Regions from separate parts of the Effusibacillus consociatus genome, predicted to be linked through region 4. Evidence: riboswitches for the same ligand, from Rfam matches in the RefSeq annotation. Region 4 holds a riboswitch; each other region holds the start of a gene.
The links. A riboswitch is a leader RNA that binds a small molecule or an ion and turns the genes downstream of it on or off. The one in region 4 is predicted to bind cyclic di-GMP.
Positions count from the first base shown of each region.

Region 1: another riboswitch for cyclic di-GMP. It lies ahead of ACFO8Q_RS11725 (DUF5317 domain-containing protein); the one in region 4 lies ahead of ACFO8Q_RS22575 (EAL domain-containing protein).
Region 2: another riboswitch for cyclic di-GMP. It lies ahead of ACFO8Q_RS17965 (EAL domain-containing protein); the one in region 4 lies ahead of ACFO8Q_RS22575 (EAL domain-containing protein).
Region 3: another riboswitch for cyclic di-GMP. It lies ahead of ACFO8Q_RS09680 (hypothetical protein); the one in region 4 lies ahead of ACFO8Q_RS22575 (EAL domain-containing protein).

Region 1 is NZ_JBHSHC010000096.1:47,952-55,861, forward strand. It holds gene ACFO8Q_RS11695 (LuxR C-terminal-related transcriptional regulator) at 1-846, shown strand, start outside; gene ACFO8Q_RS11700 (HD-GYP domain-containing protein) at 1,101-1,676, shown strand; gene ACFO8Q_RS11705 (STAS domain-containing protein) at 1,752-2,063, shown strand; gene ACFO8Q_RS11710 (PP2C family protein-serine/threonine phosphatase) at 2,069-2,872, shown strand; gene ACFO8Q_RS11715 (flagellar assembly protein A) at 2,869-4,866, shown strand; gene ACFO8Q_RS11720 (STAS domain-containing protein) at 4,883-5,194, shown strand; cyclic di-GMP riboswitch class I at 5,273-5,361, shown strand; gene ACFO8Q_RS11725 (DUF5317 domain-containing protein) at 5,531-6,058, shown strand; gene ACFO8Q_RS11730 (HD domain-containing phosphohydrolase) at 6,055-7,910, shown strand, end outside.
Region 2 is NZ_JBHSHC010000120.1:9,107-17,016, forward strand. It holds gene ACFO8Q_RS17955 (glycosyltransferase family 4 protein) at 1-76, opposite strand, end outside; gene ACFO8Q_RS17960 (glycosyltransferase family 4 protein) at 78-1,313, opposite strand; cyclic di-GMP riboswitch class II at 1,672-1,756, shown strand; gene ACFO8Q_RS17965 (EAL domain-containing protein) at 1,813-2,577, shown strand; gene ACFO8Q_RS17970 (fumarate hydratase) at 2,717-4,246, shown strand; gene ACFO8Q_RS17975 (DUF4097 family beta strand repeat-containing protein) at 4,333-5,601, shown strand; gene ACFO8Q_RS17980 (hypothetical protein) at 5,642-5,914, opposite strand; gene ACFO8Q_RS17985 (DUF350 domain-containing protein) at 5,989-6,426, opposite strand; gene ACFO8Q_RS17990 (glutathionylspermidine synthase family protein) at 6,431-7,711, opposite strand; gene ACFO8Q_RS17995 (hypothetical protein) at 7,715-7,910, opposite strand, start outside.
Region 3 is NZ_JBHSHC010000080.1:19,403-27,312, forward strand. It holds gene aroF (3-deoxy-7-phosphoheptulonate synthase) at 1-34, opposite strand, end outside; gene ACFO8Q_RS09655 (hypothetical protein) at 46-306, opposite strand; gene ACFO8Q_RS09660 (DUF2614 family zinc ribbon-containing protein) at 441-734, opposite strand; gene ACFO8Q_RS09665 (bifunctional metallophosphatase/5'-nucleotidase) at 826-2,241, opposite strand; gene ACFO8Q_RS09670 (hypothetical protein) at 2,343-2,483, opposite strand; gene ACFO8Q_RS09675 (long-chain-fatty-acid--CoA ligase) at 2,529-4,106, opposite strand; gene ACFO8Q_RS09680 (hypothetical protein) at 4,240-5,112, opposite strand; cyclic di-GMP riboswitch class I at 5,176-5,269, opposite strand; gene ACFO8Q_RS09685 (HD domain-containing protein) at 5,458-6,036, opposite strand; gene ACFO8Q_RS09690 (YktB family protein) at 6,128-6,748, opposite strand; gene ACFO8Q_RS09695 (glycosyltransferase family protein) at 6,783-7,910, opposite strand, start outside.
Region 4 is NZ_JBHSHC010000154.1:96,849-104,758, forward strand. It holds gene ACFO8Q_RS22550 (Ger(x)C family spore germination protein) at 1-1,004, shown strand, start outside; gene ACFO8Q_RS22555 (hypothetical protein) at 1,015-1,263, shown strand; gene ACFO8Q_RS22560 (GerAB/ArcD/ProY family transporter) at 1,264-2,367, shown strand; gene ACFO8Q_RS22565 (GGDEF domain-containing protein) at 2,514-3,308, opposite strand; gene ACFO8Q_RS22570 (hypothetical protein) at 3,305-3,658, opposite strand; gene ACFO8Q_RS22575 (EAL domain-containing protein) at 3,704-4,420, opposite strand; cyclic di-GMP riboswitch class I at 4,500-4,583, opposite strand; gene ACFO8Q_RS22580 (response regulator) at 5,563-6,264, opposite strand; gene ACFO8Q_RS22585 (ATP-binding protein) at 6,251-7,804, opposite strand.

The DNA.
Region 1 (7,910 bases), on a different contig from region 4:
AATGAAATTCAGGGGTTTTTATGTGTGGGATTACGCTCTCAAAAAGAGATGGACGAATTTCAAGCCCTTCTTTCCAGTCTGACGACAATTGGGGGGATGGCGATCCAACGTGTGCAAGAAGCAGCCGGTTTGAATCAGATCAATCAACTGGTAATCACGTTGCATCGGGCTATGAAGCAATGGAACCGTGAGGATTATGAATTGACGTTGCGGGCTAAAGAGTTGGTCGTTTCGTTTTCCCGGTATTTGGGACTTCCTGCGACGGAGATTACTCATATCGCGAATGCCTCCCTGCTTTTCCGTTACGAACTTGATTTCCTGAACGAAACCCTGCCGAGCCAGGAGCTAATGAATATTCTGCAAGAGTTTTCGAATTTTGCAGAGGAGTCGGACAACAAGCCGATGGGCAATGCCTCCTGCGGTATTGGCAGTCAGATCCTTTATCTTGTCTGGCGTTATTTGAGTCACGGTGAACAGCCGGAATTTCTCGATCAAATCACCTATATGAATCGACAGTTGCTTGAAAATTTCAAGGCTTTTTTACTCAGTCGGGAAGTTGTCGATCGTGAGGTTTCGATTCGTGATCAAGGGCCGACGGCAGATGGCGAATCAGATCCTCTGCTGATGCAACGGATGAAAGAATCAATGCCGCTCACCTCACGTGAACAAGAAGTATTGCATCTGGTTGTGCAAGGGTTAAGCAATCGGGAAATTGCGGAAAAGTTATATATCAGTGAACATACGGTCAAGAATCATATGTCGAATATGTTTCAGAAACTGGGCGTTTCCGACCGGACTCAGGTGATTGCCATGGTGTATCAAAGCGGATATGGCAAAACACAATGATAGGTAAATTGAAACCTCTCTTCTGCGTGTTGCAGGAGAGAGGTTTTTTCGTTGTGGTTGTGCGGGAATAGGAAGGGTTTCCTAGTCGATTCCCGTTCTGTTATGTCGAAAAATAGGAAGACTCAGGGATTTTCTTTCCAGTTTTTATTTGGCAGAATAAACGTAACAAGATTCACAGGGGGCGTTGTGGTGAGGAGGGGAGGGGAGTAACACTGAGGGAACTGCTTACATTAGATAATGTTCCAAAGAAGATAATGAATTTTGCGATTGAAGACAAGTCCGCTTTTTTAATGAGGCGGTTAAAAGAACATCATCCTTATACGTATGTGCATTCCCTTCGTGTTGCGCACTATAGTTTTGAACTTGCGAAAATGATGGGATTTTCCGATCCGGAACTGGATGTGCTGGTGCGGTCTGCATTGTTGCACGATGTGGGAAAGTTGAAAATACCAAGGAAAATTCTTGATAAAAAAGGCAAGTTGGATGAAAAAGAATGGTTGAATCTGCGGCTACATTCACAATACGGCGCTGAAATTGTACAGGAATTCAGTTACAGTGGTTTAGTCGATCCGGAGGTGATTCTTTATCATCATGAAAATATGGATGGGACAGGTTATCCATTTGGATTGACCGGAGGAGCTCTGTCACTGTCTGTCCGTATTGTACGGATTACCGACAGTTTCGACGCAATGACCACCATGCGTGCTTATAATCAGCTGAAAAGTATGGATCGGGCGATAGATGAGTTGTTTCGGTGGAGCGATGTTCATTTTGATTTGGAAGCAGTTGGAATATTCGAGCGGTATATTCAGGAGAGATATTTTGGATGATCGACCGAGAGGTTATATTTTTCATCTCAATACTGTTTGAAACTGTTTGAAACTGTTTGAATGAAGGTGAATTGAGTGAGTCTATCTGTACAGGTTACACAAGCTTCTCCACAATCGGCAGTGGTAAAAGTGGAGGGTGAAGTGGATATTTTCACTGTAGACCATCTGCTCGCCGCAATTGAGAAATGCAATGCGAAAACTATTGTTTTGAATTGTGAAGGACTTGTTTTTATTGATTCAACCGGTATCGGACTCTTGTTGCGTAAAATGGTTGAATTAAAAGAACAAGGAATCAATGTAACATTCGATTCCGTACCCGAGCCGATTGATGCGATCCTGGATGAAATGGGAATCTATGAAATCTTGGACGAATTAAATGGGAGGTAGCCCATTTGCGAACGAATGAACTCCATCATCAATTTGAAAAGTACATGCAGGGTGTAAAGGATGCTTCGCAAGAAGTTGCGGCAGCACAAGCGATTCAACAGATGCTGCTGCATGATGATATACCGGTCTGCACGAAGTTGTCTTGTGTGGGTATCTCGATTCCCGCTTATCAACTGAGCGGTGATTACTATGATTTTATATTTGACGAACAAAATGGGCGCTACTGGGTTCTGGTTGGTGATGTAATGGGAAAGGGAATCCCCGCCTCGCTGATGATGGTGATGGTCCGTTCGACCGTGCGGTGTCTGACCTCAATCCACAAGACACCTGGTGAATTGTTATACGCGTTAAATAATCTTCTTTGGAAAGACATGACTCGTTTGCGTTCATTTTCAACCTTGTTTTGTGGAATGTTTGATGTGCATTCCTCTAAATTCTTTTATGCGTCTGCCGGGCATCCGAGTCCCCTTTTAAGCAAGAAAGATGAGCCATTGGCACAACGGCTCGAAGGAAGGGGCACGATCATTGGGGTATTAAAAAATCGCCGCTACAATGATTTTTCGGTCGCGCTGTCAAAAGGAGATCTGATTGTATTTTGTACCGATGGTGTTCTTGAAGCAATGAATAAAGATAAAAAACATTACGGTTATGAGATGCTTAAAAAAATTATTGAAGCAAATAGGAATGAAGACCTGTCCGACTTGATCCAATACATTTCGGACGATGTAAAGCGTTATGCGGAGGACTACAGGCGGGATGATGTCGCACTTGTTGCGCTACGTTGTGAGGAAGGAGCCGGGTCTGGATGAGTGATGTAATCACAATTCGTGCCAAGACGATCGAAGAGGCGGTTTCGAAAGCATCCGAGCATCTGAAGATCTCTCCCCAAAAGATTCAGTTTGAAGTAATCGATGAAGGTTATCGCGGGCTGTTTCGTAAACGTCCTGCCATTATTCAAGTTTTTGTAAGGAAATCCGTCCGAAAAGAAGAGGAATCGCCAACAACGGTCGACATACTGTCAGCTCCGTCAAAGGCAAAAATCCAGTCCGAATATGGGACAGTCTGGGTGAAAGACGGGAAAATTTTCTGTAAAAACGGGAGCTATCAGTATGCTATGCTTACTCCGTGTGACGGACTCACATTAACTGTTAATGGTCAAGCTGTTACAGGTACTACGATCGTGGCTGAAGAAGATGTGATTGACTTGGAACTGCATAATCACTTGAGAGAAACAAAGATTTCTCTAACGGTCTCCGAAGACCAAATGCAAGTACTTCTTGAGATTGTACCCGGATATTCAATCACCAGATCTCTGAAAGATATGCCGCCAAGCAGAGAACTGACTCTGGAAGTGATGGAAACAAGAACTGTTAAAACAAGCATTACAGAAGAAATGGTTTATCAGGAACTGGAGAAAATCGGTGTGAAGATGGGGATCGAACATGACGAGATAAAGCGTGCATGCAGATCTCGAGAACCCATTAAATGTGTGATAGCAAAAGGGTATGATCCGATTCCGGGACGTGATGGCGTGTTTGAACTCGTTTCCCAAAAAAGGCGGGAAGAGAAGGAACAATTTATCATCACTGATACAGTAGACTGGAAGGAACGATTCAGCTTGCCGTCAGTACAAGCGGGTGAAGTCATCGGCTATCCTGTAGCTGCAAAACCCGGCGTGAACGGATGGAATGTATTTGGCCATGAAGTACCTGCCCCGGAAGTTAAGGAACTTACGGTTTTGACCGGTACCGGTACCATTTTGCATGGTGAGAATCGTAAATTAGTCGCGACTGAAGCAGGCAGGATTAAAATTACACAACACCCCAACAATACGCTTGGTTTCAGCATTATTCCACAATATGTACACAATGATAACGTCAATATTCGAACAGGCAATATTCGGTTTCACGGCGATGTGTTCATCCTGGGGAATGTGGAGGACGGCATGATTGTAGAGGCTGGGGGAAATTTGCATATACTGGGGAGAGTCTCGAATGCAACCGTTCGTACCGGCGGTGATTCGGTTATCAATGGAGCAGTGACAGGATCGACAATTATTTGCGGGTACTCCAATCTTGTGTGGGATAACATGCTCCCGCATTTTAAATCAACATATGAGTTAATCATTCAGTTAATCAATGCGATTCGGCAACTTGAATCAAACAAATCGTTTTCCCGCCAGGATATTGCCAAGATGGGATTGCAGCCCTTAATCAAACTTCTCACTGAAGTCAAGTTCAAAGAATTGCCTTCGCATATTCGTAAAATAAGCGGGTTTGCCAAAAACGACAAGGAAATCTTTGATTCTGAGATGCAACTGATTGTCGATTTTTTGGAAAAAGCTTTTCTCTATTTTCATCCCCTGGTTTCCGACTTGGGACAGATGGAATCGCTTGTTGCCCGAATGGAATCTATAATTTTCGCCGCTGAGTTTGACTCGAATAAAAAGATGAACATCAACGTACAAAGTCTGACAAACAGTAAAGTGATTTCTGCTTGGGATGTGGAAGTGGAGCGATTTTGTTATGGGTCGAATATTCAGGCAAAGGGGACAGTTCGGGTAAAGGAGCAACTGCGTGGAGGGCAAGTTGAAGCTGGGCATTTCGTAAAAGTAAAAGAGATTGGATCGATCAGTGGAAGTTCCGCAGTTGTTTGGGTTACAAATTCTGACGGGTATGTTCAGGCTGACCAGGTATGGCCTGATACGATGATCCGGATCGCTCAGCTGACCAAAAAGTTTATACATGAGGAATCATCTGTATTTATGAGAATAAATGACCAGGGCAGCCTGGTTCTTAGATAGGCTAGGGGGGAAAACAATGTTTCAAGCAAAAACGGCGATTGAAAACAAAAATCTGCAAATCGATCTGCAGGGCGCGTTGGACGTTAGCGGGGTGGATATTTTCGAGAGGATGATTGCTGAAATTGATTTGTCATCCGTTACTACCGTTCATATTGATTTCAATCAAGTCAATTTTATTGATTCAACCGGTATCGGTTCCATATTGAATCTGATTCGAATGCTGGATGAACATGAATTGATCTATGAAATTGTAAACGTCCAAGATGACATTCGTGAGATCTTTTCGATTATAGGGTTAGAGGACTTGATGGCGCATGGGGAACAATAGAGAATATTAATATTTTCCGTGAAAAATTTTACTTTATAAGAAGGAATTACAAATTAAATGTAGAAATGAATTAGAGCAAGGCGAAAAAGGCAAACTTCGGGAAACCGAAGGACGCAAAACTACAGGGGCTAAGGTAGGTGATCCTACTATGCCAGCCAGTTACCGAAAGGAGGATATCACGATGAAGAAGATTTCTTCTATCGTAACCCTCGCAGCACTGTCTGCGATGGCGCTTGCGACAATTATCGGCAAGCCTTGGTTCTAATTTTCCTCGCGGGGAGAACTGGGTGGATTACCCCCAGTTCTTTCTGTCTTATGTGAGGGGGAGTGTTAAAGATGACATATGTCGTCCTTGCCGGAATTGTTGCGGCTTTTCTATCAAAGCGAAATCCAATGACAATTCTTCATATAGAATTAAAAGCTCGTTATGTAATGATCGGAATTTTAGGCGTACAAATACTTCTGGCTATTATTGCAGCAAAAACGAATCAACAATACCCGATCATTCTAAACATTACCTTTTTGGGAATACTTGTGTGTTTGTTCTGGAATCGCCATCTGTCCGGGATAAAGTGGATACTTGGGGGAGCATCACTTAATTTTCTTGCACTCCTTCTGCACGGAGGACTAATGCCTGTATCGGCTGCTGCAATGAAAATATCAGGTTTGGACAACGCGGGGTTTGATGCTGATTCACGTCATTACCTCATGGAAGATACGGCTTTTTGGTGGTTAGGAGACTGGATACCATTTTTAACACCTGTTGGCACAAATTATGTTTGGAGCCCGGGTGATGTTTTAGTGGCGATAGGAATTTTTGTCTTCCTTGTAAGGAATTCGCAGAAGAGGAGTTATACCTCATGAGAGATCTGAATTGGTATACTGGTTCTCTTTTTTTGATAGGTATCTATGCTCTGTTCCATGCGATTTATATTCACCAAACTGACCACTGGCCGGTGCTTTTACTTATTACCGGTTTGATAGTTGTATTAGATCTTTTTCCGATTAAACTTCCAAGTGGCGATGAATACGCAGCGGGTACGATCGGAAGTCTGTTACTTCTGTATCACATTGGTTTAACCGCTTCAATTATTTCAATAACCATAAGCATATTTTTCGCGTTTTTGAAAAGATACCGCTCCGTTCGAAAGATCAATTGGTTTCGTTATTTTGTGACAATCGGAATGTATTTTATCTGTGCATCCATATCATCAGTCGTTATTCAGTTGACTGATGATTTAAGTATCTTTGTTTCCGTGTGGCTTACAGCCAGTACGTTCGACGTGCTAAACACGCTTTTATTAGCCGGAATTGGAAAATCTTTGATGGGTACACCTATCTTTCATCACTTTACGGACAAATTACGGGAGCTGATTGTACCGGTTTTTGTATGTGTGATCGTTATACCACGCTTTCTGTTTGTCCCTGATCTAACTCAGCTGGTAGTAGAACTGCTATATACTGCGTTTTTCCTTTTAATAATTATTTTCTTTTCTACCCAATTCATTAATCAAATTACGATACGGCAACACACTTCAAATGAATTCATACGCCTGCTGGAAAATCGAATAACTCCGTCCCTGGCGGGCCATGGGGCAAGAGTTGGCTTAATTTGCGACATGCTTATTGAGGATTTGGGGTATCCCAAAAACAAGAAACATAACCTCATTCAAATGGCAATAATCCATGATATCGGTAAATCCCTCTTGCCATCACACGTTTTTCGGAAAAGGGGAGCTCTGACTCTCTCTGAGGAAAAAGAGTATCAGAGTCATTGCGAAAAAGGGGCAGAGATTGTACGGTCCACCTTCCCAAATGACAAGTTTGCTGATTGGATTCTTTACCACCACGAACAGTGGGATGGGAAAGGGTTTCCAAGTGGACTGAAAGAAAACGACATTCCATTCGAGTCACGAATACTTTCTTTATGCAATCAACTTGACCATATTATGACCCGACACAGGGACGATACTACCGTTTATCAATTGCTCCAAGAGATGAGCGGAACGGTTTTGGATCCGCTGCTGACGGCAAAGATTGATATATCCACCATTTCTTATATTCGTGAAAATCTGTCGTATGAAAGTCACTCACAAATGGACGAATCGATTGAAACTAATGAAGATTCCCGGAATGAGGAGAAAAGTCATATTGGGAGATCATTTTTTCTGCAATATACCTCCGACAATCAACTGGCCAACCATGACAATGCTCTGCCCATAGATGAGGTTTCGAGATTGGCTAAACTTTCAAGAGAGACGAAACAGACATTTCATGAGACAATTGCCTATAATGAAAAGACAATGGAAATTCACTTTTATCCTTCGAACACTGAAGTTCTTATTTTTGTGCATGATTTAACCCCCATGCTCGAATATCGAATGAAAACAACCAGAAAAGTCTTGGAATCTTATCAAGATGTGATCCGAACGTTGTCTGACGAAAAGATCGTCCTATGTACGAGTGAAGCAGAGTTGAAGGGACATTTGGGCGAGTATATAGATTCGATGCAGGTGAACAGTGCCGCGGACGTTCCGATAAGCAGGAATTTTGTATCGAAGTACATCCCGGATTTTTTGAAGCCTCAATTTCATATGAAAATTATGCTGGCTGTAAGCGAAGGGGCTACGAATTTGATCAAACACGCTACAGATGGGGAGATCTCTCTTTATTCGAAAGAAAGTACTTTTCAGGTATTGATTTCGGACAAGGGCTC
Region 2 (7,910 bases), on a different contig from region 4:
CCTTAAGCTGATATACGTATCCGGATAAGCCACCTGTATGAGGAAGAGTCCAATAGGTCGCCAACAATATTTTCATGTCAAGCTTCCTCCTTTTGCAGAGGAGCTGACGATAGTTTGTAAAATTTGTTGTAGATATTCAATGTGTTTTCAATCATTTTTGTTAAAGACCATTGTTTCTCTCCAAACAGTTTTGCATTTTTTGCAAGAGTCTTACGCAGCAGTTCATCATCAAGTACCTTAATCAGATTTCGGTATAAGGGTTCGCTTTGTCCAACAGGAGAGAGCAAACCCGTTTTGCCATGGGCAACCACTTCGGTTATTCCTCCGGCTTCCGTTGCAAGAATGGGTTTACCGGCAATTTGAGCCTCAATAACCGCATAACTTAAACTTTCCTGCAGACTTGACAGAACGAAAATATCGGCCTCATTCAATAAAGAGGGAACATCGTCCCGATTTCCAAGAAAGATTACATTGTCAGAAATCTTTAGATGTCGGCTTAATTCCTCCAACTCGGTCCGTAACGGTCCGTCACCTATTAACCAGCACACCCAATCATTTCTTTCTTTTTTAAGTTTCCCAAGTGCCTCCAACAAGTAAATATGACCCTTTTCGGGGGACAGTCTGGCAGTGCAAGCAATGATATATTTGTCCGGGGGATTCAACATGCTCTCCGTATTTTTCATTCTGTTTCGAAACAATTCCGTATCCATGCCATTATAGACTACTGTCAAATGATGATCGGGAATACCGAACTTTCTTTTTAAATAATTTTTGAACCAAACTGAAGGCACAATGGTAATATTACTGGATGTGATACCGTAATATTCTTGAGCAATACCGTAATGGTAGGACAACGTATTTTTGCCCCGTATCATGTGTTTATCCATGTATTCATCCAGCAGACATCCATGTATAGTGGCGATTAGCGGTGTGTTCCCCGGTTTTACTCGGGATAGAGCTGTCGTGGCGATTATATCTTGTGTATGAATTAAGTCATATTTGCGCAAATTAAAATAACTTGAAGCCAGTTCCAAACTGTAACGTTCGATCTCTCTTTCGTTGATCCACGGATCCATGTCAGATATCTGCCGTAAAAAAAAGCTGGTTATCTTCGGCCTAACCACACCTCTTACTATTGTTGCTTCAAGGATATCCCCTTGATTTAGAATGTAGTAATTTTCAGAGTGTGGATCACGCGCCAAAATATCTGCTTCGTGCCCCGAACGTCTAAGCCCCCGTGTTAACTGTTCAACATAGTTCCAAAGCCCTCCGACAGAGGGGAGGAGAAAAGAGCTGGCTATTAAAATTTTCAACTTTTACACCCCTTCCCGTTGGCCAAAATGGACTTTCATACAGCAGCAAATTTTTTGATTTATTATATTCAACGGGGTTTTAAGGGGACTAGGCTACTAACTCCATAGGCGATTAAACGCTCGTATCCTTTGGTACTCTCATTAGAATTCTGGCTAACGGCCGGACCTTACTTTAAATTATTCACGGAGGTTTTTTGTGTGACCTCGCAAGGAGTTTTGCACAATTCGTCGAAATCCGACAGGAATATCATCAGCAATAAGCGAACTAATGAGTAAGGGGGAGCAATACCTGAATTGCAATCGAATGACCATATTATCTTGAAATAATCGAATTGATCCTATAAACTGGCTGTATATACAATCATATGGCAAGCGAAGAATGATCACTTGTATTTGGGCACTTGGGTGATCTGGAGCAACTAGTGCAACCGGCCAGTTCATAGGAATTCTGTGAATTGGCTTTTTGATTTTGAATAAGCAGCGGCAGGCGAGGTGCGGCATGCAGCAGGAATCCATACCGAAGGATTTAAAACCGACATTATTATTTGCTATGTTGTATAATGAAACACTTGAATTAGCTGTTCAGCCTATCGTAAATCTTCACACAGGCAAAGTGGAGGCCGTTGAAATATTAAGCCGTGCTCCCGGAGGCGTGCTCTTTCCTGACGAGATGTTTCGGTTGGCCCGCCAGTACGGGGTACTGCAACAACTCACCTTGTTATCCTGCAAGAAGCTTATTCAAAGCGTCGAGATTTTGAAGCCGTTTATCCCAAAAGGGATCTTCTTCAATATGGAAGCGGATGTCTCTATCGAAACGCTGGAGCAGGCAGTCAAATTATTGGATTCCATAGGAGAAGCCCAAGTAGTCTTGGAAGTTACCGAGCATATGCCTTCAGGTTTTGCGTGGCGTTCGTTTGCAGATAAGGAAGGTTTTGCGATTGCCATGGATGATTTGGGAAAAGGCAATTCGAATATGGTGGAATTGATGATCATGAAGCCTCATTTTGTAAAGATTTGCATGGAAATTGTAGTCAATCTTCACAAAACCGGAACAAAGATCATTATGATTGAAAACTTTAAGAAAATCGGTGATGATTTGAATATGCAGGTGATTGCAGAAGGAATCGAAACCCCGGAGGATTTGAAAAAACTGCGTGAGATGGGAATTGAATATGGGCAGGGTTATTATTTTTCCCGTCCTTGCGCCATTGATAAAGTTCCTGTTGAAGACTGGAAAAGAGGATTCGGGCACAAAATCGTTTAGAAGTGATTGCTAACTTTTGAAAAAGGATACCCCGGGTGTCCTTTTTCTTTTATACTGGTAGAGGTGAATAAATTTTGATGCAACTCTAGCGAATCTTTATAATAGAAGCTAGGTAAATAAACAGGGAGTGGGGTCGAACATGGAACAGTTTAAAGAAAGCATGCTTAAGCTCATTATTGATACTTCTACGAACTTGCCGACCGATGTCAGACAAATGATTGCTGCTGCTCGCGTGCGGGAGGAAATGGGGACTCGGTCTGCCCTGGCTCTTTCTACCATTGCGAAAAACATCAAAATGGCGGAGGAAGAGGAAGGCCCGATTTGTCAGGATACCGGTATGCCGACATTCCATATTCACTGTCCGGTTGGAGCCAATCAAATCGAGATGAAAAAAGCAATTCTTCAAGCGATAGCGGAAGCGACCAAGCTCGGGAAGCTGCGTCCCAACTCGGTGGATTCGTTAACAGGCAAAAATTCTGGCGATAATCTGGGACCGGGTACGCCTGTAATTCATTTTGAACAATGGGAAAAGGATTACATTGATGTGCGTTTGATTCTTAAAGGCGGAGGTTGTGAGAACAAAAACATCCAATACTCCTTGCCTTGTGAACTCGAAGGTTTAGGAAAAGCCGGACGGGATCTGGACGGTATTCGAAAATGCATTATGCACGCTGTTTATCAGGCTCAAGGACAGGGTTGTTCTGCCGGTTTTATCGGAGTAGGCATTGGCGGTGACCGTACATCCGGATATGCACTCGCGAAAGAACAATTATTCCGTAAAGTGAATGATGTAAACCCTAACGAGGATCTTCGCAAGCTGGAAGAATACGTGATGGAAAATGCAAACAAGCTGTCCATCGGAACTATGGGATTTGGCGGAAACGTATCCCTTTTAGGCTGCAAAGTAGGTGTTATGAACCGTCTTCCAGCCTCATTCTTTGTTTCTGTAGCGTATAACTGTTGGGCGTTCAGACGTCAAGGGGTTGTGATTAACCCAACTACAGGGGCAATCGAGAACTGGATCTATAAGGAGGATCTGGCTGAAGAGACTGTTGTGGAAGAAGTGGCCGCTTCCAACGAGAGCCGTCAAGTGGTTCTTCAGGCACCAATTACGGAAGAACAAATTCGCAGTCTCAAAGTCGGAGATGTGGTGATTATCAACGGTGCGATGCACACTGGTCGGGATGCATTCCATAAGTACATGATGGATCATGATTCTCCGGTGGATTTAAACGGCGGTATCATCTATCACTGCGGTCCCGTTATGCTCAAAGATGAGAATGGAAAATGGCATGTTAAAGCAGCAGGGCCTACGACATCCATTCGGGAAGAGCCTTACCAAGCGGATATTATTAAGAAATTTGGACTCCGGGCTGTTATCGGAAAAGGCGGTATGGGAGCCAAGACATTGGCCGGACTGAAAGAACATGGTGCCGTTTACCTGAATGCGATTGGCGGAGCTGCCCAATATTATGCAAAATGTGTAAAAGACGTCGAGGGTGTTCACTTCTTGGAAGAATTCGGTATACCGGAAGCAATGTGGCATTTGCAGGTAGAAGGATTCGCTGCGATTGTGACCATGGATTCCCACGGGAATTCTCTGCATGCTGATGTAGAGGAAGAATCTCTGAAAAAGCTGTCTGATTTTAAAGAACCGGTTTTTGTGTAACTTTTATTATTGGGTCCCCGCCGAAGCACTCGGTGATTCTTCGAAGGATTCGCGTCACTTCGGTGGGTGCCATTGGAGTTGTAGAAATGCGAAAAGTAGGTACTCTCACAAGTGCACTCACCCTGATAGTTCTGGGAACACTCTTGTTGATTGACCAGGTTGCACATCTGGCCATTGTTTCCCAGATCCTGCCTTTCTGGCCGGTGGTGATTTTAGGGTTGGGAGCGGAACTTTTGTGGAGTCTATATTGTGTTAAAAAACAAAAGATCTATGAAGATATTCGAGTCGACGCCCGGAGTATAGCACTTCTGTGTCTCGTTGGTATCTTTTCGATCGCACTGTATTCCCAGCAAAGTATGGGGATGGTGCAATCGAGCCTCCTGAATGTTCGTGATGCATTGTCTGACAAGACGATTGAGCTGCCAGAGGCCTCATTTGATGCCAAAGATGTCCAGCGCCTCGAGATCTATAGCCGAACAGGAACAATTAAGGTCAACAAGTCAAACGACCCAAAGATTGTGATCAAGACAAAAGTGCATGTCCGCAATCTCAATTCCCAGCAGGCAAGTGAAGAAGCCAAGCACGGGACGCCGCGCATAGCTCAAGGATCGACTTTCCGTATAGAAGTTGACCCTTCACTGGCTGTGACTTCGAAAATTACAGGGGTAGATCTGGAGGTTCTGGTTCCATCCAAGCTTGCGCTCCAAGTCCTGTCTCATACGGGGAATGTTTCCGTTCTTGAGCATGTCGGGGATTTGGTAGTGAGTACCGAATCGGGCAAAGTGGAAGTGGATAAGATCAAAGGGAAGACTACGATTGCAGATGATAACGGTGAAATCGTAGTCCGCAATATAGAAGGAGATCTTGAAATCAAGACCAAAGCCGGTACCCTTGAGGTTGCAAGAGTCACGGGAAATGCGGTGCTTGAAAATACGTTTGGCCAAATCCGGGCCGCCCATATCGGAGGTGCTCTGCGAATTATCTCAAAAAATGGGCGGATTGAACTTGATTCAGTTGCCGGGGATGTGGACGCACGGATCGAAAACGGTCCCATTCAGGCAACACATCTGAAAAAAGCGGTAACCTTAACATCCGGTACAGGCGGTATAACACTCGAAAGTGAAGTTGGAGGCGCCTGGATGTTAAATTCGGCCCGCGGGATGGTGTCCATTCGCGTTCCCGAACAAGCGGACATTGATTTTGTAGGGGAATCCAGCAGGGGACTTGTGAAAGGGCCCACCAAGACCTCTCCCTCCACCAGTGGATCAAAAGTCACAGAGAAAATGGGAAAAGGCACCTATCCTGTCCTGGTTCGTACCGAAGACGGAGCTATCACTTTAAATACCAACTTATAAAAAAGCACTACTAAAAAAAGCACGGGGCGTACCCCGTGCTTTATTTGATGGCATCCATCACTTCATCTGCCATCTTGGCCATCGTGCTGTTGTCGATGCCTGGAACGTTCATATCCATGGTGTCGTCCACCATGTTATTCATCTTCCGGTTCATCATGTTTCCCACAGGGTTAGTTCGCCTCATCATCTCCCAGGTTGCAATGCCGATTCCGGCACCGATCAACATGGCGGTGGCTGTATTCAGACCGCGGTTCCGACGACCAGGCAGCATTCGGTTCGCTGCCGGGATCAGATTCGAGACCATCTCCCACATAAAAACACCTCCCTCAACATAAGTTTGTCCAACATCAGCAGGTTACATGTCAGGAGGGAAGTGGAAAGGCAGCCTTAATAACTGATTAAAGCCGCCATTAAAAGTCCTGTGGAAATACTTAGCCTGGAAGCGAAAATTCCAACGGACACGTTGCCTTTTGGGATTTCGGAAACAACGCGAAACGGGGTTGCAAGTTCAAACAAATAAAACACAAGAACTTGGAATACCGTTCCGATAATTCCCCAGATTACCAGATCCATCAGGTTTACCGAGTGGAAAATTGCGGAGGCCAAAACGATTGATAATCCGATGATTTTACCCCCGAGATCGTGGGCAGCAGCTTTGGCGGCGGCCATTTTCTGAGGATCGGTTGTCTCCGCACCATCGCGAATCAACTTATATTCTTTGTACGGGGTGGTGATCATAAATATAAAGATTCCAAACGCCAAAATGGGCAGGGTAACACCTAAATAAGTCAGGAAATTTAAGATGTTCGGCAATTGAGAGGACATCAGTTCAGTCTCCTTTCAGAGTGGACCCGTCGTGGCGGGGCAGATCGTAAATTTGTATGCCAACCGGCAAGAAGTAGGACATATTTCCGGTGATGGGGCCGCCTGCTCGAGCGACAATCGCGGAAGGGTGTCCGCCGATCAGAAAGGAACCCCAGAGCAATTTGCCAGGAAATGGACCCCGCAGAGTTTCAACTTCAATTTCTTCCAACTCAACAAACTTCTGATAAATCATCGGCTGCTCCCAATAAAATGATTCCGTATCCTGATCAATCGGCTCCCCGGTTGGATGGTGGAGGGTAACTCCGCCGCCTTCCCGTCCAAAAATGGGTTTGCTGACATAAGGCGAATTCCCGAGAAACCGGTTTTCGAGATAAGTGGGCAGCATGTGAGCATCGATGATTTGATGTTCTTGCTCCGTGAAAAACTCACCCGCTTCGTGCAAATTCCAGATCAGCGCTTGCAGAGCTTTGGTTTGTGCTATAAATGCAGACGGTGGGTTAATGATCGCCAATTTTTGTCTTGCGATCAGGTCTAATACATGAGCACCTGTAGGATATCCGTCGACGTCTTTTTCTTCTGCCAGTTTCTCGAGTGCGTGCAGGCGGTACAGAACATCAATCGGATAATGTTGACCATGTACAAGAGCATGTAATTGATCCTGATACATCCGAAGATCGCCAAGAGGAATAAACGGTCCGTGAAAGCCCGACTGATCTGCCAGATAGCGGGTGGTTCCCGCGTCTTCTTCATGCCAATCCAATGCACTGAAAACAATTTTCTCCGTCTGAAAACCGAGTTCCTTGTATTTCCTGATGATTTTTTCGAAAGCTTCCCGGAGATGGCGATTCATACCGTTGTTTGGGTCTCTCGCTCCAAAGAAGTCACAAACCCGGCCGTTTACATGAAAAGCCTCCACAATACCTGTTGGTGTATCACTATTAAATTCAAGCATCTTGAGACCGTGTGGCGTACGGGCAAAATCAAAACGACCAATCACCGTTGGAATATCGGTGACCGATAAGCGAACTGCTCCTAAAGCTTCCTGAGGAATACCCAATTCGAGCAGAAGTTCATCGCCGGCTTGTTGAATTACGGAAACCACTCGTGTAAACACACGCCCAAGCTGCTCGGTGGCACGGGCGATGTCCAAACGGAATTCTTCGGTGATGAGGTGGAGAGACGCTAGTGCATATTCTTCCCCGTACATATGATCCCAGGTAAATACACCTTCGTTCCGGATAGGAGTATAAATTTGGTCACGCCGATTTGAGTAGGAGGCAGCCATAATTTAGCTTGTACTGGATCCGCCGGAGCTTCCGATTCCGCCTTTTGAACCGGAGGCCGGGGTACCATTTGGAATTCCGGCAGAGTTCGATGAGCCCGAGGACGAAGGATTCGTATAGGAAGAACCGGATGATACTCCACTGGATGAGGTGGACACACCGGAATGCATTTTTTTAAAGTATTTCTTGCCATTTTTATAG
Region 3 (7,910 bases), on a different contig from region 4:
TCTCAGTTGCTTCTCTGTTCATCACGATTACCATGCTATCCACCCCTAAATAGCGTCCGCCAACTGGCAGCCCAAATTTAAAATAAAAAAAGTCCCTTCAAAGAATAATGAAGGGACGAACTTAAGCAGTCCGCGGTACCACCCTAATTGATTGTCACAGCCGATCCGCATGTCGCTTCCCGGTTGACCATCCGCTTGGCTCTTGATAAGGGAGTGAGTCTCCCTGTCCGCTCCAGAAGTGTAATTCGTCTTGCAGCTTTCCCGGTTCGCACCATCCACCGGGTCTCTGAAATGAAAGCGTTGCAAAACTACTGGGCTTCTTTCCTTGCGAACATCGCTTTCGCACTTAGACGCTTTTATGCGCTAAACTGTTATAGGCAGTATATCACCGTCTCGATAGCAGGTCAATAGAAAAAAATATGCCTGAAAAATATGCCGGATTACAGAAGCAGTTGTCCATCCTCGTCAAGCCGGATCGGAGTCCGGCAAAACATACATCCGTCTTCACGCCCCAGCACCTTTGTATTCTTCCCGCAGTTGGGACATTGAACTTGCGGAATCCGCATCGAAATCGCACCCATTCGAAAATAAATCCCGATACTGACCGTAATCATTACGAGCCCTACAACAAAGAAATAAGGCAGCAGCGATTTTACGAATACCCCCAGGTACATCAGAAGAAAAGCGCCAAATATTAATCCAATCGCGAGATTACGCAGACGAACAAGTTTCATGAAAGTCACCCTCTATTAGTTTTACTACGTTTCCCATCGTACTGGATTCCACAGATTTTGTCCACACGAGACAGGCAAAAGGGTAGGATTCTTAGCTCCGTACCCAACGCCTTGCCTTTGCTCGCCGTAGATTCGTTGGTTCTCTTAATGCCCTTTCAATGACCTCCCGAAGGAATAAATGCTCAATTCGAATCTTCGTTCCCCGGGCCACTTCTTCATAAACACCGGAAAATACCAGATAATCACCGGTAACCACACGGTAGACCCTGTTTGGATCCAGCAATTCTCCACCCACAACAATTTCCAAAACTCGGCCATCCGCATTATGCGTAACTTGCATTCCGGATAGCGCAAGAGACCCGATCTCTTTCCCGCGAAACCCGAATCCCATCCCTCGCCGATGTGTATGGGCGGGATCAAGCGCTTTCTCCAGAACCTCCCGGATCTGCCATCCATACAGTTCAATCAGTACAGGGTTAATCGGTGAAGGACAGCAAGCCAGAAGTATTCGCCTGGTTAGGGGTCCGGCCGCTATTCCGCTTAAGAATACCCCGGTATTCAACAACGCAATTTCAGCTCCCAACATCTCTCGCATTTCATCCGCAACCAGATTGCCCAGTTCCGATTCTTCATGAATATGATGTTGTAACTCCTCCGGCACCTCCAGAAGAATCTTGTCCAACACCTGATCCGCTTGCAACCGGTACATGTCCAGAATTCTTCGAAGATCCGAATCGGAATCGATCGACTCATCCCGGGGGATCACACAACCGGATACACTCCGTACACGTCGGTCCGTCTCGTCAAAGTCAATGACCAGATGTCCAAAATAATTGGCAAATTTCCCTGCTTGGGCAATCCATACATCTCCCAATCTCTCGGGTTTTTCCAGGACATGATGGGTATGGGAGCCCAGTATCACATTGACTCCACTGATCTGTTGGGCAAGATTTCGATCGACCGACAAACCCAGATGCGATAAAAAGATGATAACCTCGGCTCCCTGGCTTCGGAGTTTTTCCACCAATACCGGAATCCTCTCAACCGGATCCAGGGCGTGTATCCCTTCCAAGTTGTAGTATTCATTATAAGGAGCGGTTAATCCGAATACCCCAACCTTGACTCCGCCCCGTTCGATCATCAGGGTATCTTGAAAAAAAGGCAGCCTGCCCCCCGTTTCCAAATCTCGCAAATTGGCTGTCACAACCGGAGCGCCTGACTTTGCACAAAGCTCCGCCCAATGTTTCCTGGGAATGATCAATCCCTCATTGTTTCCGAACACCCATGCATCATACTTCATGGCATTCAGCAGTGCAGCGTTAACGATCCCCATTGTCCCGTCCGTTTCAGGACTCATTCGATCCGCATGATCCCCGATATCAAACAAAAGAACGGTTTCATCTGACGCGACCAAACAATTGTGCAATCTTCGAATCTGAGTAGCCAGCCGCAAATATTGCTCCAAGTGACTGTGTACGTCGTTTGTGTGCAGTACATGTAGGTTCATACTCCGCCTTCTCCCCGAACAACTTTGTACCCCTATTATATCAAGAAGTAGGAAAACCTCGATAAAATATCGAGGTTTTCCTAGTGAGGCAACAGATCTTTTTATTCTCGGCTTGGGTCCACTTCGTCAAAGCTCATTTTCGTGACCTTTGTGGAATTTCCCTCCGCAATTTCCTGTGGTGTCGCCTTTTTCTCCAAATTGTTCGAGCCTGGGGCAATCGTAGGTTTCTTTTTCTTTGCCATGAAGCTCCCTCCTTCACCCCATATCCTCCCCGCAACCAAGCCGTTTTAATTCACGGCTTCTTTCCGAGCTTCATCCCTGAGAGTGCGGCGAAGGATTTTCCCGACAGCCGTCTTGGGCAGCTCGCTTCGGAATTCTATCAGGCGCGGCACTTTATAGGCGGCCAATTTTTCACGGCAGAAAGAGATGATTTCTTCCTCCGATAGAGTCGCCCCCTGCTTCACTACGATGAAGGCTTTGACCGTTTCCCCGCGGTAGGAGTCCGGTACTCCGACCACAACAGCCTCCTGAACTGCCGGATGTTGGTACAGCACTTCTTCCACATCACGCGGGTAGACGTTATATCCGCTCGCAAGAATCATGTCTTTCTTCCGGTCAATGATGTAGAAATATCCTTCTTCGTCCATCCGGCCGATATCCCCGGTATAGAGCCAGCCGTCACGGATCGTTTCCGCAGTCTCCTCAGGCATATTCCAATACCCCGCCATCACTTGCGGACCGCGAATAACAAGTTCTCCCACTTCATTTGGGGGAAGTTCTGTGGTTCCGTCGCCCAAATCCACAATCTTTGCTTTCGTAAAAAGAATCGGAGTTCCGATCGATCCTGGCTTCCGTTTTTCAATCGGATTGAAATGGGTAACGGGCGATGCTTCGGACAATCCGTATCCTTCCATGATCGTTCCCTGTGTCTTTTCCTCAAATTCACGCATCGCTTCAACCGGCATTGGAGCAGAACCGCTCAAACAAAGACGGATCGCAGAAATTCCATACTCCTGTGCCTTCGGATGTGAATTGAGAGCGATATACATCGTAGGGACACCCGGGAAAATGGTTGGTTTCGTCTCTTTTATCGTTTGCAGCACTTCTTCCAGATCAAAGCGGGGAAGCAGGATTAATTGTGAACCCGAGTAAATTGCCGCATTCATCGCAACTGTCATCGCGTATACATGGAACAGTGGAATCACCGTTAGCATCCGTTCGGGTTCTCCGTTATTCCCCGTCAGCATAAAACTTTGATAAGCATTTACCACCAGGTTCCGGTGGGTGAGCATGGCTCCTTTCGAACGTCCGGTAGTACCTCCCGTATATTGTAGAACTGCCAGATCTTCGGGAGACAGGGTGACTTGCGGAGCGGGTGAAGAGGCTCCTGCCAGGAACGCTTCAAAACCGACTGAACCGTCTTCATAGGTGTTGTTTGCAGGCGGAAGTTCAACAACTACCTTTTTCACCAGATTGGCCGAACTTGGAGCGCCGGCAATTCGCGGCAGTAAAGGACCGTAAGCGACCATCGCCTTGGCACCGGAATCACTCAGATAATGCTCAATCTCCCGTTCAACCGACATCGGGTTGACTTGGACCACGATCCCACCCGCCATTAAAACTCCATAATAAGCGATTACGTATTGGGGACAATTTGGCAGCATAATCGCCACCCGGTCTCCTTTTTGAATTCCGGCTTCAGAAAGACCTGCGGCAAACCGGCTCGCGTACCCGAATAAAGTCTGGTAGTTGAGTTCCTGACCGTAAAAACAAACTGCATTACGTTCAGGAAAGCGCTTACATGTTTGCTCAAAAACTTCTGTCATTGTCAGATTCATAATGTCCAGTTCTTCTTGTATTTCCATCGTGATCCCCCACTTCACATACTCTTGTGAAAAATCGCTTAATTCTATAAATTGTATTTCTTTATCAAGCGGGAAGATTCCTTCTTTTCAACTTGAAACTTTTTGTAAAAAAATCGGGTCACCAGAACCCGACTTATCCTTCTGTTCCCATTAGGCGATAAATTCTCTGTCGGCAGCCTTCCACTTCCACCGTTCGTCCCATCTTGAGAAACAAATGAGCCAGCACATCCAAAACTTCTATTTCCAAAGCTTGCAGCTGCCTTTGATGACAGATCATCAACGCTTGTTTCGAACGGTAAACCGCTCCGTGCAAATCGTCATGTCCAATTAATACGAGAGACAATTCAAGCAGCGTTTTCACCTGCTTAGCTGCCGCCCCCTGCTCACGATAGATTTCACTTGCCATCACCAGGGCAGCCACTGATTCTTCAGTTCGCCCCTGCTTATACAGGATTCTCGCATAAACCTGCCAAATCTGGGCTATTCCGATCGGATCATCTGAGAGTGTAGACTCGGCCAGTGCGAGCACACACCGGTCGGCCGCTTGTTCATATTGAGTAAGTTCGAGCGAGCAGATCGCAATCAACAAATCTGCAAACGCGATTTTCTGTTCGACTCCGCAGCGACTGTATTCACTACGGGCAATCATGGCCATGTTCCGGGCCTGCAGTAAACTTCCAATCCGGTAATATGCCATAGACAAGAGTAAAAATAACGTGCTTCTCGCATCCCCTTTTAAATCACTTGCTTCCAGCAATTCCTGCTCAAGTTCTGCCAAAGCTTGTTTGTACGGGTAAGCGCGAACCGAAGAGGCATTCAGTCCGCCTGCCCGCTTCTCGGCCAATTCCAGAACTTGCTGTTTCATGGATTCAAACAGAACCAGAAGCTCAAGAATGGACTCTTGCTCCCGCTTTAAGCAATCGAGCACCTCCGCAAACAACGAATCGAACGACGTTTGAGCGTCATACCCGACCGAAACTGAGTGCACAGGGATCTGAAAACTCATTTGACACACCCCATTTTTTGTTAAAAATCTGCCTCCAGGGCAGACACGAAGGTGTGCTACCACTGTGGCGGCTCGGCTGCCATAAGAAGCGAAATTCCCTTCCCTTAGGCCCGCAGCTTTGCGTCATCGCCTTTCGACGATTTTGCCCTTTTCATCAGCGTTAGAGTCAAAAGTGTTAGTGTCAAACCCTCTCTTCAAAAATGATTACTTAACGATCACAAGTTTACATTTAATTGTTACTACAGCCGCAAACTAAATTCCTCTAACAAAATTAAAAATGCGTCAAAAGTCCCGGTGCCTTGAGGGAGTTCGACGCATTTCGACAACAATGAATCCAAATACCTGTTATGCTTCTTGTGCCATCCCACGCAATCCTAATTCATCCGCCCTTCCTTGCAGGGCCCGAATCACAAACTGGATATGCTCGTCCAGGTCAACTCCGAGTTCTTCGGCTCCCTTGAACACATCATCCCGCGAGACCCCTTTTGCGAAAGCTTTATCTTTCAACTTCTTCTTTACCGCTTTCACATCCACATCCAAGACGCTTTTGCTTGGCCGCACCAATGCAACAGCTGTCACGAAACCGGACAACTCATCGACTGCAAACAAAGTCTTGTCCATAAGTGATTCTCTTGCAACACCGCTGTACTCAGCATGGGACAGAACCGCGTGAACTACGTCTTCCGGATACCCCAGTGTCCGAAGTATTTCACAGCCCTTAAACGGATGCTCTTCGGGAGTCGGGTATTTCTCATAATCAAAATCATGCAGGAGTCCAACGATTCCCCACTTCTCCACATCTTCCCCGTATTTCTCCGCATAGGCCCGCATGGAGGTTTCAACCGCCAGCGCGTGTTTGAGCAAACTTTGACTCTTGGTATACTCATTCAGAAGCTTCCAGGCATCTTCTCTCGTGAATTGCATTTCCCTACCTCCGTAATATCGCCCATTAAAGTGACGGGAAGCTTCGTAGCTTATTCCGAGTACTTTAATGGGGACCCACAAAATAATAGCATCAACGTTGTAATAATGTATAAAGGGGACCTAGTTCAAACATTGTTTTCCGTGCTTTATCCAGAAACGCCTCTCCCGACATCGCAATCGCTTGTGCTTTCGGAATCTCGATTCCTACCAGCAGTTCACCGTTTTTGTTTTGAATCAGTTTTTTGGTAAAGATGTCGATCTTTTCATCCATTTCCGGATGGGGCACCGATTTTGGCTTGATGTGATCGTCATACCAAAGCATATGCTCCGGAATTTCCCGTTTTAACGAAGACCATTCACGGGCCAACTGTTCCCCGAACTCTTTCTTGTTGACACATTCGTAGATAATGGCGAATTGCACAAATGCATGTGTGGCCCACATTCCCACCTGAAAATGGGGCATCATTTTATACCCTCGCGGATTGGTTGCAAAGCTCACCCAAGAATCATTCGGCGGATTTGTTTTCCGTCTGGCGTGCTTTGCAACATGAACATAAAATTCTTCCCCATAGCGGGCGGATAAATCAGGCGCCAAAGCGCTCCCGATCGCTTCAAATTTCGGACGAACCCGCGCTTTCAGCGCTTCCATTCTTGGTTCAAGTCCTTCCACTTCAAATACGGCAAAATCCTCCTCTTTCCATCCGACAAACATCGCTCTCGTCCTTTCCCATTTTCACCAATCGACTTTATGCTTTACTTGTGTTTTCAAACAGTCGGGCCAACTCATCAGCCACCGATTTTGCTGTAAACATGTCTGTATCGTTTGTTTCGGCACGCTGCCGATACTGTTCACATTCCCGAACCATTCGAATCAGCTCGGACGCAATCCGTTCGGAATCCCGCGGATCTACCACGGGAAACCCATAGTTGCGAATCAGGGAACCGGTGGTTCCTTGTTCGGACGTTATTCCCATAATCGGCTTTCGTGCACCGAAATAATCAATTAACTTGGAGGGAAGAAAAATATTCACATCGCTTGCCGCATCGATCAGCAGCAAAATGTCGCTTTTCTTCATCTCCGCCAGACTTTGCAGATAAGGGACTTGTCCCACACGCTCAACTGTCGCACTAAATCTCGGTTCATAGGTTTCAAAGAGCGGTTGGAATCTCCACTCGACATTCCCAACGATCTTGAGATGGATCGAAGACGTCACGTCCGGGGCTTTTTGCTCCACTATCTCCAGTGCCTGAAGGAGCGGTTCGGGGGTGCGCAATCCGTAAAAATCCCCGATATAGGAAATGATGACACGGGAATCCTCCGTCCGCGCGGCCTTTACTTTCTCAGAGCCGTCAGAAGTTCCTGCTGCCAATTGATAAAATCCTTCCACATAATAATGCGGAAGCACTACCGACATGCCTTTCACATCTGTGTCCGGATAATAAGAAGCCACTAAGTCTCGAATCTCCACTGTCGGGAAAATCAGCCGGTCCGCAGTGCGAATCGCTTTGGCTTCATTCTGTTCTTCCACCTTGTGCATCCAGGCGAGCGGATAACGATGGTAAGGATTATGCGCCCACGGATCACTGAACTGGGCCACCCATGGGATATCCAGCTTCCGTTTAAATGCATGCGCCACCAGATGGCTGATCCCCGGCATCGAGCGGGAATAGATCAGCTTATAAGGCCATTTCAGCTTATGGCGCAAGAGGACCTGCTGCATCCACTTTTCATTCACATCCTGAAAAATGGAGGTACTCTTCTGGTACAAACGACGAACCAGTTTGTTATGCGGTTTTGGGTTGTTGTAGCGGTATATCTCGATATTCTCCGAGGACATCAATCCGGCCAGCGTTTCATCCTTGCGAAAATCGAC
Region 4 (7,910 bases):
CTTCCTCCGATCAATCGGGAAGCATCTCTTCGGACACCGGCGGAGGTTCCGGCAAGTCGTTCGTTCGTTCCTCACGCGGTTTATCAATGGCTGATGCGGAATCCCATTTGCAGCAGGTATTAAGCCGCAAAGTGTTTTGGGGCCAGGACGAAGTGTTCGTATTCGGTCAGCGGCTGGCGAAAGACGGACTTGCCGAACCGATGGAATTTTTGACGAGACATCCGATTCCGAGGGAGCGGGCCAATGTTTTCGTCAGTCAGAATCCCGCCAAAGAGGTGCTGGAACTTGATCCGCCGATTGAACGCTCGGTTTCGCAAGCTTTACGTAAAATGGCCGAAAATGAAACCGGGCTGAATATTACGATGAAAGAACTGGCGGAGATGATGGCGGGAAGAGCCAGAGCGGCTGTCATTCCCTGGGTAGAAATCAAGCCTGGCGATGGTAAACAGACTGCGTTCGCTTACATTAACGGCACGGCGGTCCTGAAAAACGGCAAGATGATCGGGCGCATGAACGATGCCGAGACGCGGGGAATCATGTGGTTGAGAAACGAAGTGAAAAAAGCGACAGTGACTGTTTTCCCAACCGAAAGCAAGGGACTTGTGTCGCTTCAATTGCTAAAAAGCCGTACGGAGTTGATCCCGCACATTAAAGGAAGTAAATGGAGCCTCACGGTTCGGATCGAGACCCAGGATGACATCGTTGAAAATACGTCGGAGCTGGATCTTTCGGTACCGGACCATATCTGGGAGTTGGAGCGCGAACTGGAAGACGATATCATACGCCGCGTTCAAATGGCGCTGGAACGGGCGCAAAAAGAAATGAAAGCGGATATTTTCAATTTCGCGGACGCCTTTTATCGGAAGTATCCGAGGGAGTGGAATCGAAACAAGGATCGCTGGGACAATCTATATTCCAAACTGGAAGTCAATGTACAGGCAAAGGTCAAAGTTGTCCGTCCCGGCTTGACCAACAAAAGCATATTCAAGCCGGAACAGAGGTGATGATTGGATCATGATATGGGGGGGATTGCTGGGCGTTGCCGCGGTGTTGGCTTTGATGGTCCTGCATGATTGGCGTAATCTTTCGCCATGTACGAAGCGGGAGAAGACGGCTTATGGCGCCTTAATCGGATTGGGCGCGATATTGGCGATCTTGCTTGTTCTCGATCCCCAAATGCCGGGTCCTACGCAGTGGATGGATGTTATTTACAAACCTCTGGTAAACTTGCTGGAGAAGCTCACCGTGCAAAGGAGCGGGTGAATGGTGATTGAAAAAGGGAAAATATCCGCTCCGCAAATCGGGAAAATGATCTATTTGGCGGTAACTCCGACGGCAATTTTAAGCACGCCGGCGATTACGTATCAATTCGCCAAGCAGGATTTGTGGATATCTCCGATGTGGGCATTCAGTGGGGTTATTGCGATCTGGATTGCGCTGAGCATTCACCGATTGTTTCCGGGCGAGAATCTCGTTCAGGCAGGCGAACGCATTTTAGGTCGAAGGTTGGGTAAAGTGTTCGGGCTAGTTATTCTGTTATACTATTTGTATTTGGGCGGCGTCATTGTGCGGGAATACGGCGAATTTGTAGTCGGAGCGTTCCTAGTTCAAACGCCGTTGCTGGTGGTAACCGGAAGCATGGTGCTCGTATGTGCCATTGTTGTTCGTAGCGGCGTGGAAATCATCGCGAGATTTGCCGATGTATTTATCCCTGTTTTTGCGCTGCTCTTTCTGCTTCTAATCATCCCCCTGCTTCCGGATCTTCATATTCTGAAGATGCTGCCGATTATGGGAGAAGGTATCGGGCCTTCCCTCTCCGGTTCGGTTGTTTTGCAAGCATGGTTCAGCGAATTTCTGACCGTGTCGTTTTTAATTCCATTTGCAAACCGTGCGGAAAAAGTGAAAAAAAGCATGGCGATAACTTTGCTGGCCGTCATTGTGACGCTTGTGTCATCCAATCTGGTTACGCTGCTGCTATTGGGGGATCTAACGGGAAATTATATCTATCCTTTCCTGATTGTCGCCAGATACATCAACCTGGCCGATTTCTTTACCCATCTGGAGTCGCTTTTTATGGCTATCTGGGTGTTGGGCGCATTTGTTAAAATATGTGTTTTCTTTTATGTGACGGCCATGGGCGCCGCTCAATGGATGAACCTTCGTGAATACCAGCCGATCGTATTCCCTGTCGGCTTCTTGCTGCTGTTAATGAGCGTATGGGTCGCGCCCAATCTGCAAGAGTTGACGCATGCTTTATCGACTTCGATCATTTTTTCGGCATTGACGGTATTGGTTTGCATTCCCGCGGCGCTATTCGGTGTGGCCTGGATCAGAAGACAATGGGAGAAAAAAAATATGCAGGATTGAATCGCGAAGACAGTCGACACGTTCTGGTAGGATGAACATCCGTTTTAAAAATAATAGCGCCAACCTTCTGTTTATGCTTAGGACGCGTGACAGAATGCTTGACGCTTTTTACCGCTCTCAAGTTTGACGAAAAGTCGAATTCTCCATCATGCAAGAGATTTTTGTTTCAAAGAAGTGGATAGAAGACTCGCTCTGCTGATCAGTTCTCGAAAAGACAGCGAAAAAAAGTCAGGTACGAGAAAGCCGTTGACGACTCCCACCGATGCGGACAATGTAACGTTTTGAATGACGATGGGTTGGGATAGGGAATCTCCTAATTGCAAGGCATCGTTCTCATTACGGCATGTAATCACAATAAACTCATCCCCCGCATACCTGCAGACATAATCCTGTTCGTTTGTTAATGTACGCAAGCGATTGGAGAACTCGACAAGAAAATCGTCCCCTACTGGATGCCCATACAATTTGTTGATTTCACCGAAGTTATTGAGATCAATAAAGAGCAAATGGAAATGTTGGCGACGGTTCAGAAAATGTTCGCCGATTTGTTGAATATAAGGTGCACGGTACATACCCGTTAGCGGATCAACGATTTGGTTCAGTTTGATCTGAAGCGTTTCTCGGGTCACGATCCCGATTGCCTGTTCTTCATGAATGACAAGCAAACGCTCGATTGAATGTTTTTCCATCTTTTCTAATGCATCCCAGGCGAATTGGTCAGGCAAAATACTGATCGGGTTTGGGGTCATCGCGTCGGCCACAATGCGATTGGGGTGGGAAGAACGGAGATCCCGCGACGTAATAATCCCTACAATTGTTCCATGATCCGTGACGAGCAGCGAACCAATTTTAAGTTCATTCATCATGTCGGAAACGTACTGGACGCTTCTTTCCGATGAAACCGTGTAGACCGGGGATGACATGAATTCCGCGACCCTCATTGCAACTCTACCTCCCGCTGAACCGATACCGATATTTTCAATTCGGAACGAAGAACCATGTTGTCGCTGATCAAGCGATCTGCTTCTTCCAGTATGATTTGCATCAGCACATGTTCATCCAGCATTTGGAGAAGGGAGTTTCGAATTAAGACCGCTTCAATTTTGGCGTGCTCCAATTTAACGATTGTAAATTGTTCCGGTGATATCGCCTGTGCCATTCGCTTCACCGCTTCCGGCCCGATAGGCGCTTTTTTCCCGATGATCAATAAATCCTGCATAGGCGGAACTTCAAATTCAGAAATTTTTAATGAGAGCATTGCTTTCCGGAAATAGTTCAGTTTGTCCTGCATCTTGATTACTCCTTCATGTTCGGGTGAGACTTCACATTCAACCGTTTACGTTAACCGATTCGGTTTCCCGAATAAATAGCCTTGTCCCATCTTAATTCCCAAAGATAGCGCGGTCTCGAAATCCTCCTCTTTTTCGATTCCTTCTAAAATCAGATTGGACTCGTCATTGCAGTACTCGACAAACAGTGCGACAACTTTTTGCTTCTTCTTGGATGTACTCAAGTCAGCTGAAAAGAATCGGTCGATTTTTATGAAATCCGGTGAGATGTCCAGAATATTTCGAAACGAAGTTGTTCCATCTCCTACATCGTCAAGGGCAATCAAGAAATTCAGTTCACGCAGCAAACGGATGGCATCTTTGAAAGAAGCGCTTTTCCATAATAGGCCCTCATAAATGGACTCATTAATCTCAAACACGATTTGATTTCTATAAGGCTCGAATTGCTTGACAAGGGTGTCGAGTAAGTCGATAAATAAAGGCGAGACCAAGGTTGAAGGGAAAATGTTGATAAACAACGGGCCATGTTCTCGTGAGCCCGGAGAGTTGAAGTAAGCTGAAATGGCCTCTAAAATAGAAAAAGAATCAACTTCGAACAACTTGTTTTGTTCCATGGCGTGCTGAAATAAAAGATCTGGATTCATATTGGATTTACTGCGAATGAGGGCCTCGTAACCCAGTATGCTCTTTCCCGGGAACCCGTAAATGGTCTGAAACACATGATAAAAATCGTTTTGTACAATCAATTGTTCTATATTAGGCATCAAGGCTACTCCCTTTGCTAGAGAATCAAAATAAGAAGCTACCCCGAATTGGAGCAGCTTTGAGCTTGGAAGCAACAAATTCGGCAACCCAGCTACCATAGATAAAATCCTTAGGTCTGAAGTTTTGCGCCCCCATTTTTCAATGAGTTTGCCTTTTCGTTTGTATGATCTTGAAAGGAAGATGATCAGCCTGAGGACCTACAAATAAAACTCCATCCTTCCTAATGAACCTTCGTTATTTGCGCCAAAATCCTTCTTTATACCCAATGATTCGCCAAAAAAACGCCAACTCCTTCCAAACATGTGTTCTTGAAACCCTACGTGTATCTGAGTTTTTGAAAGAAACCAGTGAGCCCTTCTTGTTCACCAGTCAAAATGGAGAAGTGCTTATGCGCTCTAGAGTCACTTGCCATTTAGTTGCCTTGATTTCCATTTCTTCAAATAACTTCCTTCATTGTTAAAAAATAAGTGAGTCCACATGTAACTGATTCGGGAAGCTGTCGAATTATTGATCAAAAGCAGGTAGTGAGTTCATTGGAAACCTTACCTTTACGCAATCCTTGTTCTGCTCGTATCGTGGTTTGTTTACAAGCAGTTTTCTCCGGTGAAAGGACTGAGGAGTCTGAACGTCGGGAGTTCAAAAAGGAATGCAAAGGTCAAAGGCAGATCGACGTCAACGACGAAATCTAACTTCTGTTTCAGCACGAATATAGCGCCAACTTTCTGTTCACGCTTTGGATGCGCGTCCGAAACTATGCGCTTTTTGTACGGGAATTACGCAAAACGTGGCTGATTTGCTGAAAAGTCATACAGCTCGCACATGCTTACGAACAGCTAATTCATGAACAAACGGAAGGCGAAAAGGCGACTATCAAAAGGAACGATTGTAGCACATGTTTTTTGGGGGGCCAAGACAGTAATCGACTACCTGTAATCGACTACCGTCTTTGCTACACGACTTAATGAAGATGAGTAATCACAGATACTGAAAACGATGCGCAGACTACCTACAAAGGCTTATCTGCTCGTCAGCAACTGTCATGATATTCTTTGAAAGCCGTAGGAACAAACACTGTCGTTTTGAAGAGATTTTTCGGACGGCCAAACAAGAAATCGTTACACAGCCGGGGTCAGCGATTCTGTTATTCCCTGGACAGGAAGCGATAGCCAATGCCCGGCTCCGTCACGATTAACTTGGGTTGGGTCGAGTCTTCCTCCAGTTTTTTGCGAAGATGTCCGATATACACCCTCAAGTAATGGCTGTCTGACTCATTGTGGTTGCTGCCCCACACTTGTTGGAGCAGTTGACGCTGCGTGACGACCTTCCCGGCATTCGAGGCGAGAACTTTCAGAAGATCATATTCTGTTGGGGTCAGCTTGATTCGTTCTCCCTTCAGTTCTACGATTCGCTGTGCCAAGTCGATGGTCAGCTCGCCGATCCGGAGGAGGGGCTCGTTCGTCGATTTGGCCATGTGCCGCAGCGCGACACGTATTCGGGCGACCAGTTCTCCCATTCCGAACGGCTTGGTCACATAATCATCGGCGCCGCTGTCTAATGCGGCGATCTTGTCTTCCTCCCGATCTTTTACCGTTAGCACAATGACCGGCGCATTCGACCATTCCCGGATGCGGCCAAGCACATCCATGCCGGACATGTCAGGCAATCCGAGATCCAGTACGATCAAGTCCGGAATGATTCTAGAAGCCTGCCCGAGGCCTTCCTCACCTGTTGAAGCTTCGTAGATGGCATACTGATGGGCTTGCAGGGTTACCTTCAGAAGCTTGCGTATTTGGGGTTCATCATCGACGATTAAAATGCGAGCCCCGTGTTCATTCATGGCCATGATTCTTGATGCCCCTTTCTTCAGATGCAGCATGCAAGTCGTCTTGCTTGTTTAAGGGAAGCGTGATCGTCACAATGGTCCCTCGCGGCTCATTCGGCTTTGCCGATATCGTTCCTTGATGAAGCTCGACGATTCCTTTGCAAATAGCAAGTCCCAATCCTGTACCTGTTATTTGTTTCGCCGCGGCTGAACGGTAAAACTTTTCGAATATCCGATCGTATTCGTCCTCATTCAGTCCAATCCCCTGATCGGAGACAGAGATGACAACATCTTCTTCCCCGGTTTGTACAGCTAGGACAATTTCACTGTAATCCGGACTGTATTTGATCGCATTGCTGACGACATTGACCAACATTTGCTCCAGCAGCACTTCATCGCCCAGCACCATAATGGGACCGTCATCCGGCAGCTCGGCTCGCAGTTTGCGATGTTGTTGATAGTCTTTGACTTGAGAGAACGTGACACCGATCAAGTCCTCCACATCACACCAGTATTTCCTAAGGCGCAGCATCCCGCTCTCAAGCTGCACCATGCTGAGCAGATTTGTCACCAGCCGATTCATACGAAGAGCGCCGTCCCGAATCGTGACAAGAAGCTCCATTCGATCCCCTGTAGAAAAAAGATGTTCGCCCTCGATCAGACCAGTTGCCGAGCCAATGATGGTTGCCAAAGGAGTGCGCAGTTCGTGGGAAACCGAATTCAGAATCGCAGTACGAAGCCGTTCCGACTCTGCTGTAAGATGAGCAATTCTGGCTTCCTCCGCCAGCCTGACGCGAGCGATTGCGCTTGCCGCCAAGCCCGTGAGCGCCTCGAGGAGCCGCTTTTGTTCGGTTGTGATCCCAGTTCGCAATTGTTTTGGATAGAGCACCATAACACCATATTTTCGGTTCTCGGCCCGAAGTAGAATAAAATAGCCTGGGGGGTCGTTCAAGCTGGCCGTCTCGCCGAGTTCAAACACCCTTTTTGCGATAGAGAGTTCTTCATTCTCTTGGTTGTGTTCGGAGCGATCGGCAGACCGATGAGCAAGCGCCAGGTTGTTCCGGTCACCTGCCAAGTAGATGGCGATTTCTGAGTTCAGGGTTTTTGAAACTTGTCGGGAAAAATGGTCCAGCATAGAATCGATGTCCGCTATCGCGCTCATCTGCTTACTAAGCGCGTATAGTGCAGCGGTGTGTGCCTCCCTTTGCTTGGAATAGATGGCCTGCTGCTTCAGCTTGGCCGCCAGGCTGGCCGTTAATGCTGCGACTGCCAAATAAACGCCGAATGAAACCAGATAGCGCAAGTCTGCCACGGTAAAGCTCAAGACAGGAGGCACGAAGAAGAAATCGAAGGCTAAAACACCCAGGATTGCCGCGTAGAAAGCAGGACGCAGTCCCCCGAAGACGGCATTGATAAGAACCGGGAGTAAATAGATAAGGGCAATATTGACCAAATCAAAAGCAAGACCAAACGGTTTTAATACCATGGTCATGAGAGCGATCAGCAAAGTCGTGCTTACGTACGGTCGCAACGAAATCCATACCGCATTCCATTTATGCATAGCAAAACACATCCTGCTCTTTTTTGTGTCTCTCCTCTCTAGGTTACTGTAAAAAAAGAGTAAAATAAACCGGTACTAGGCGTAAAAAATTCGTAAAAATGATTGA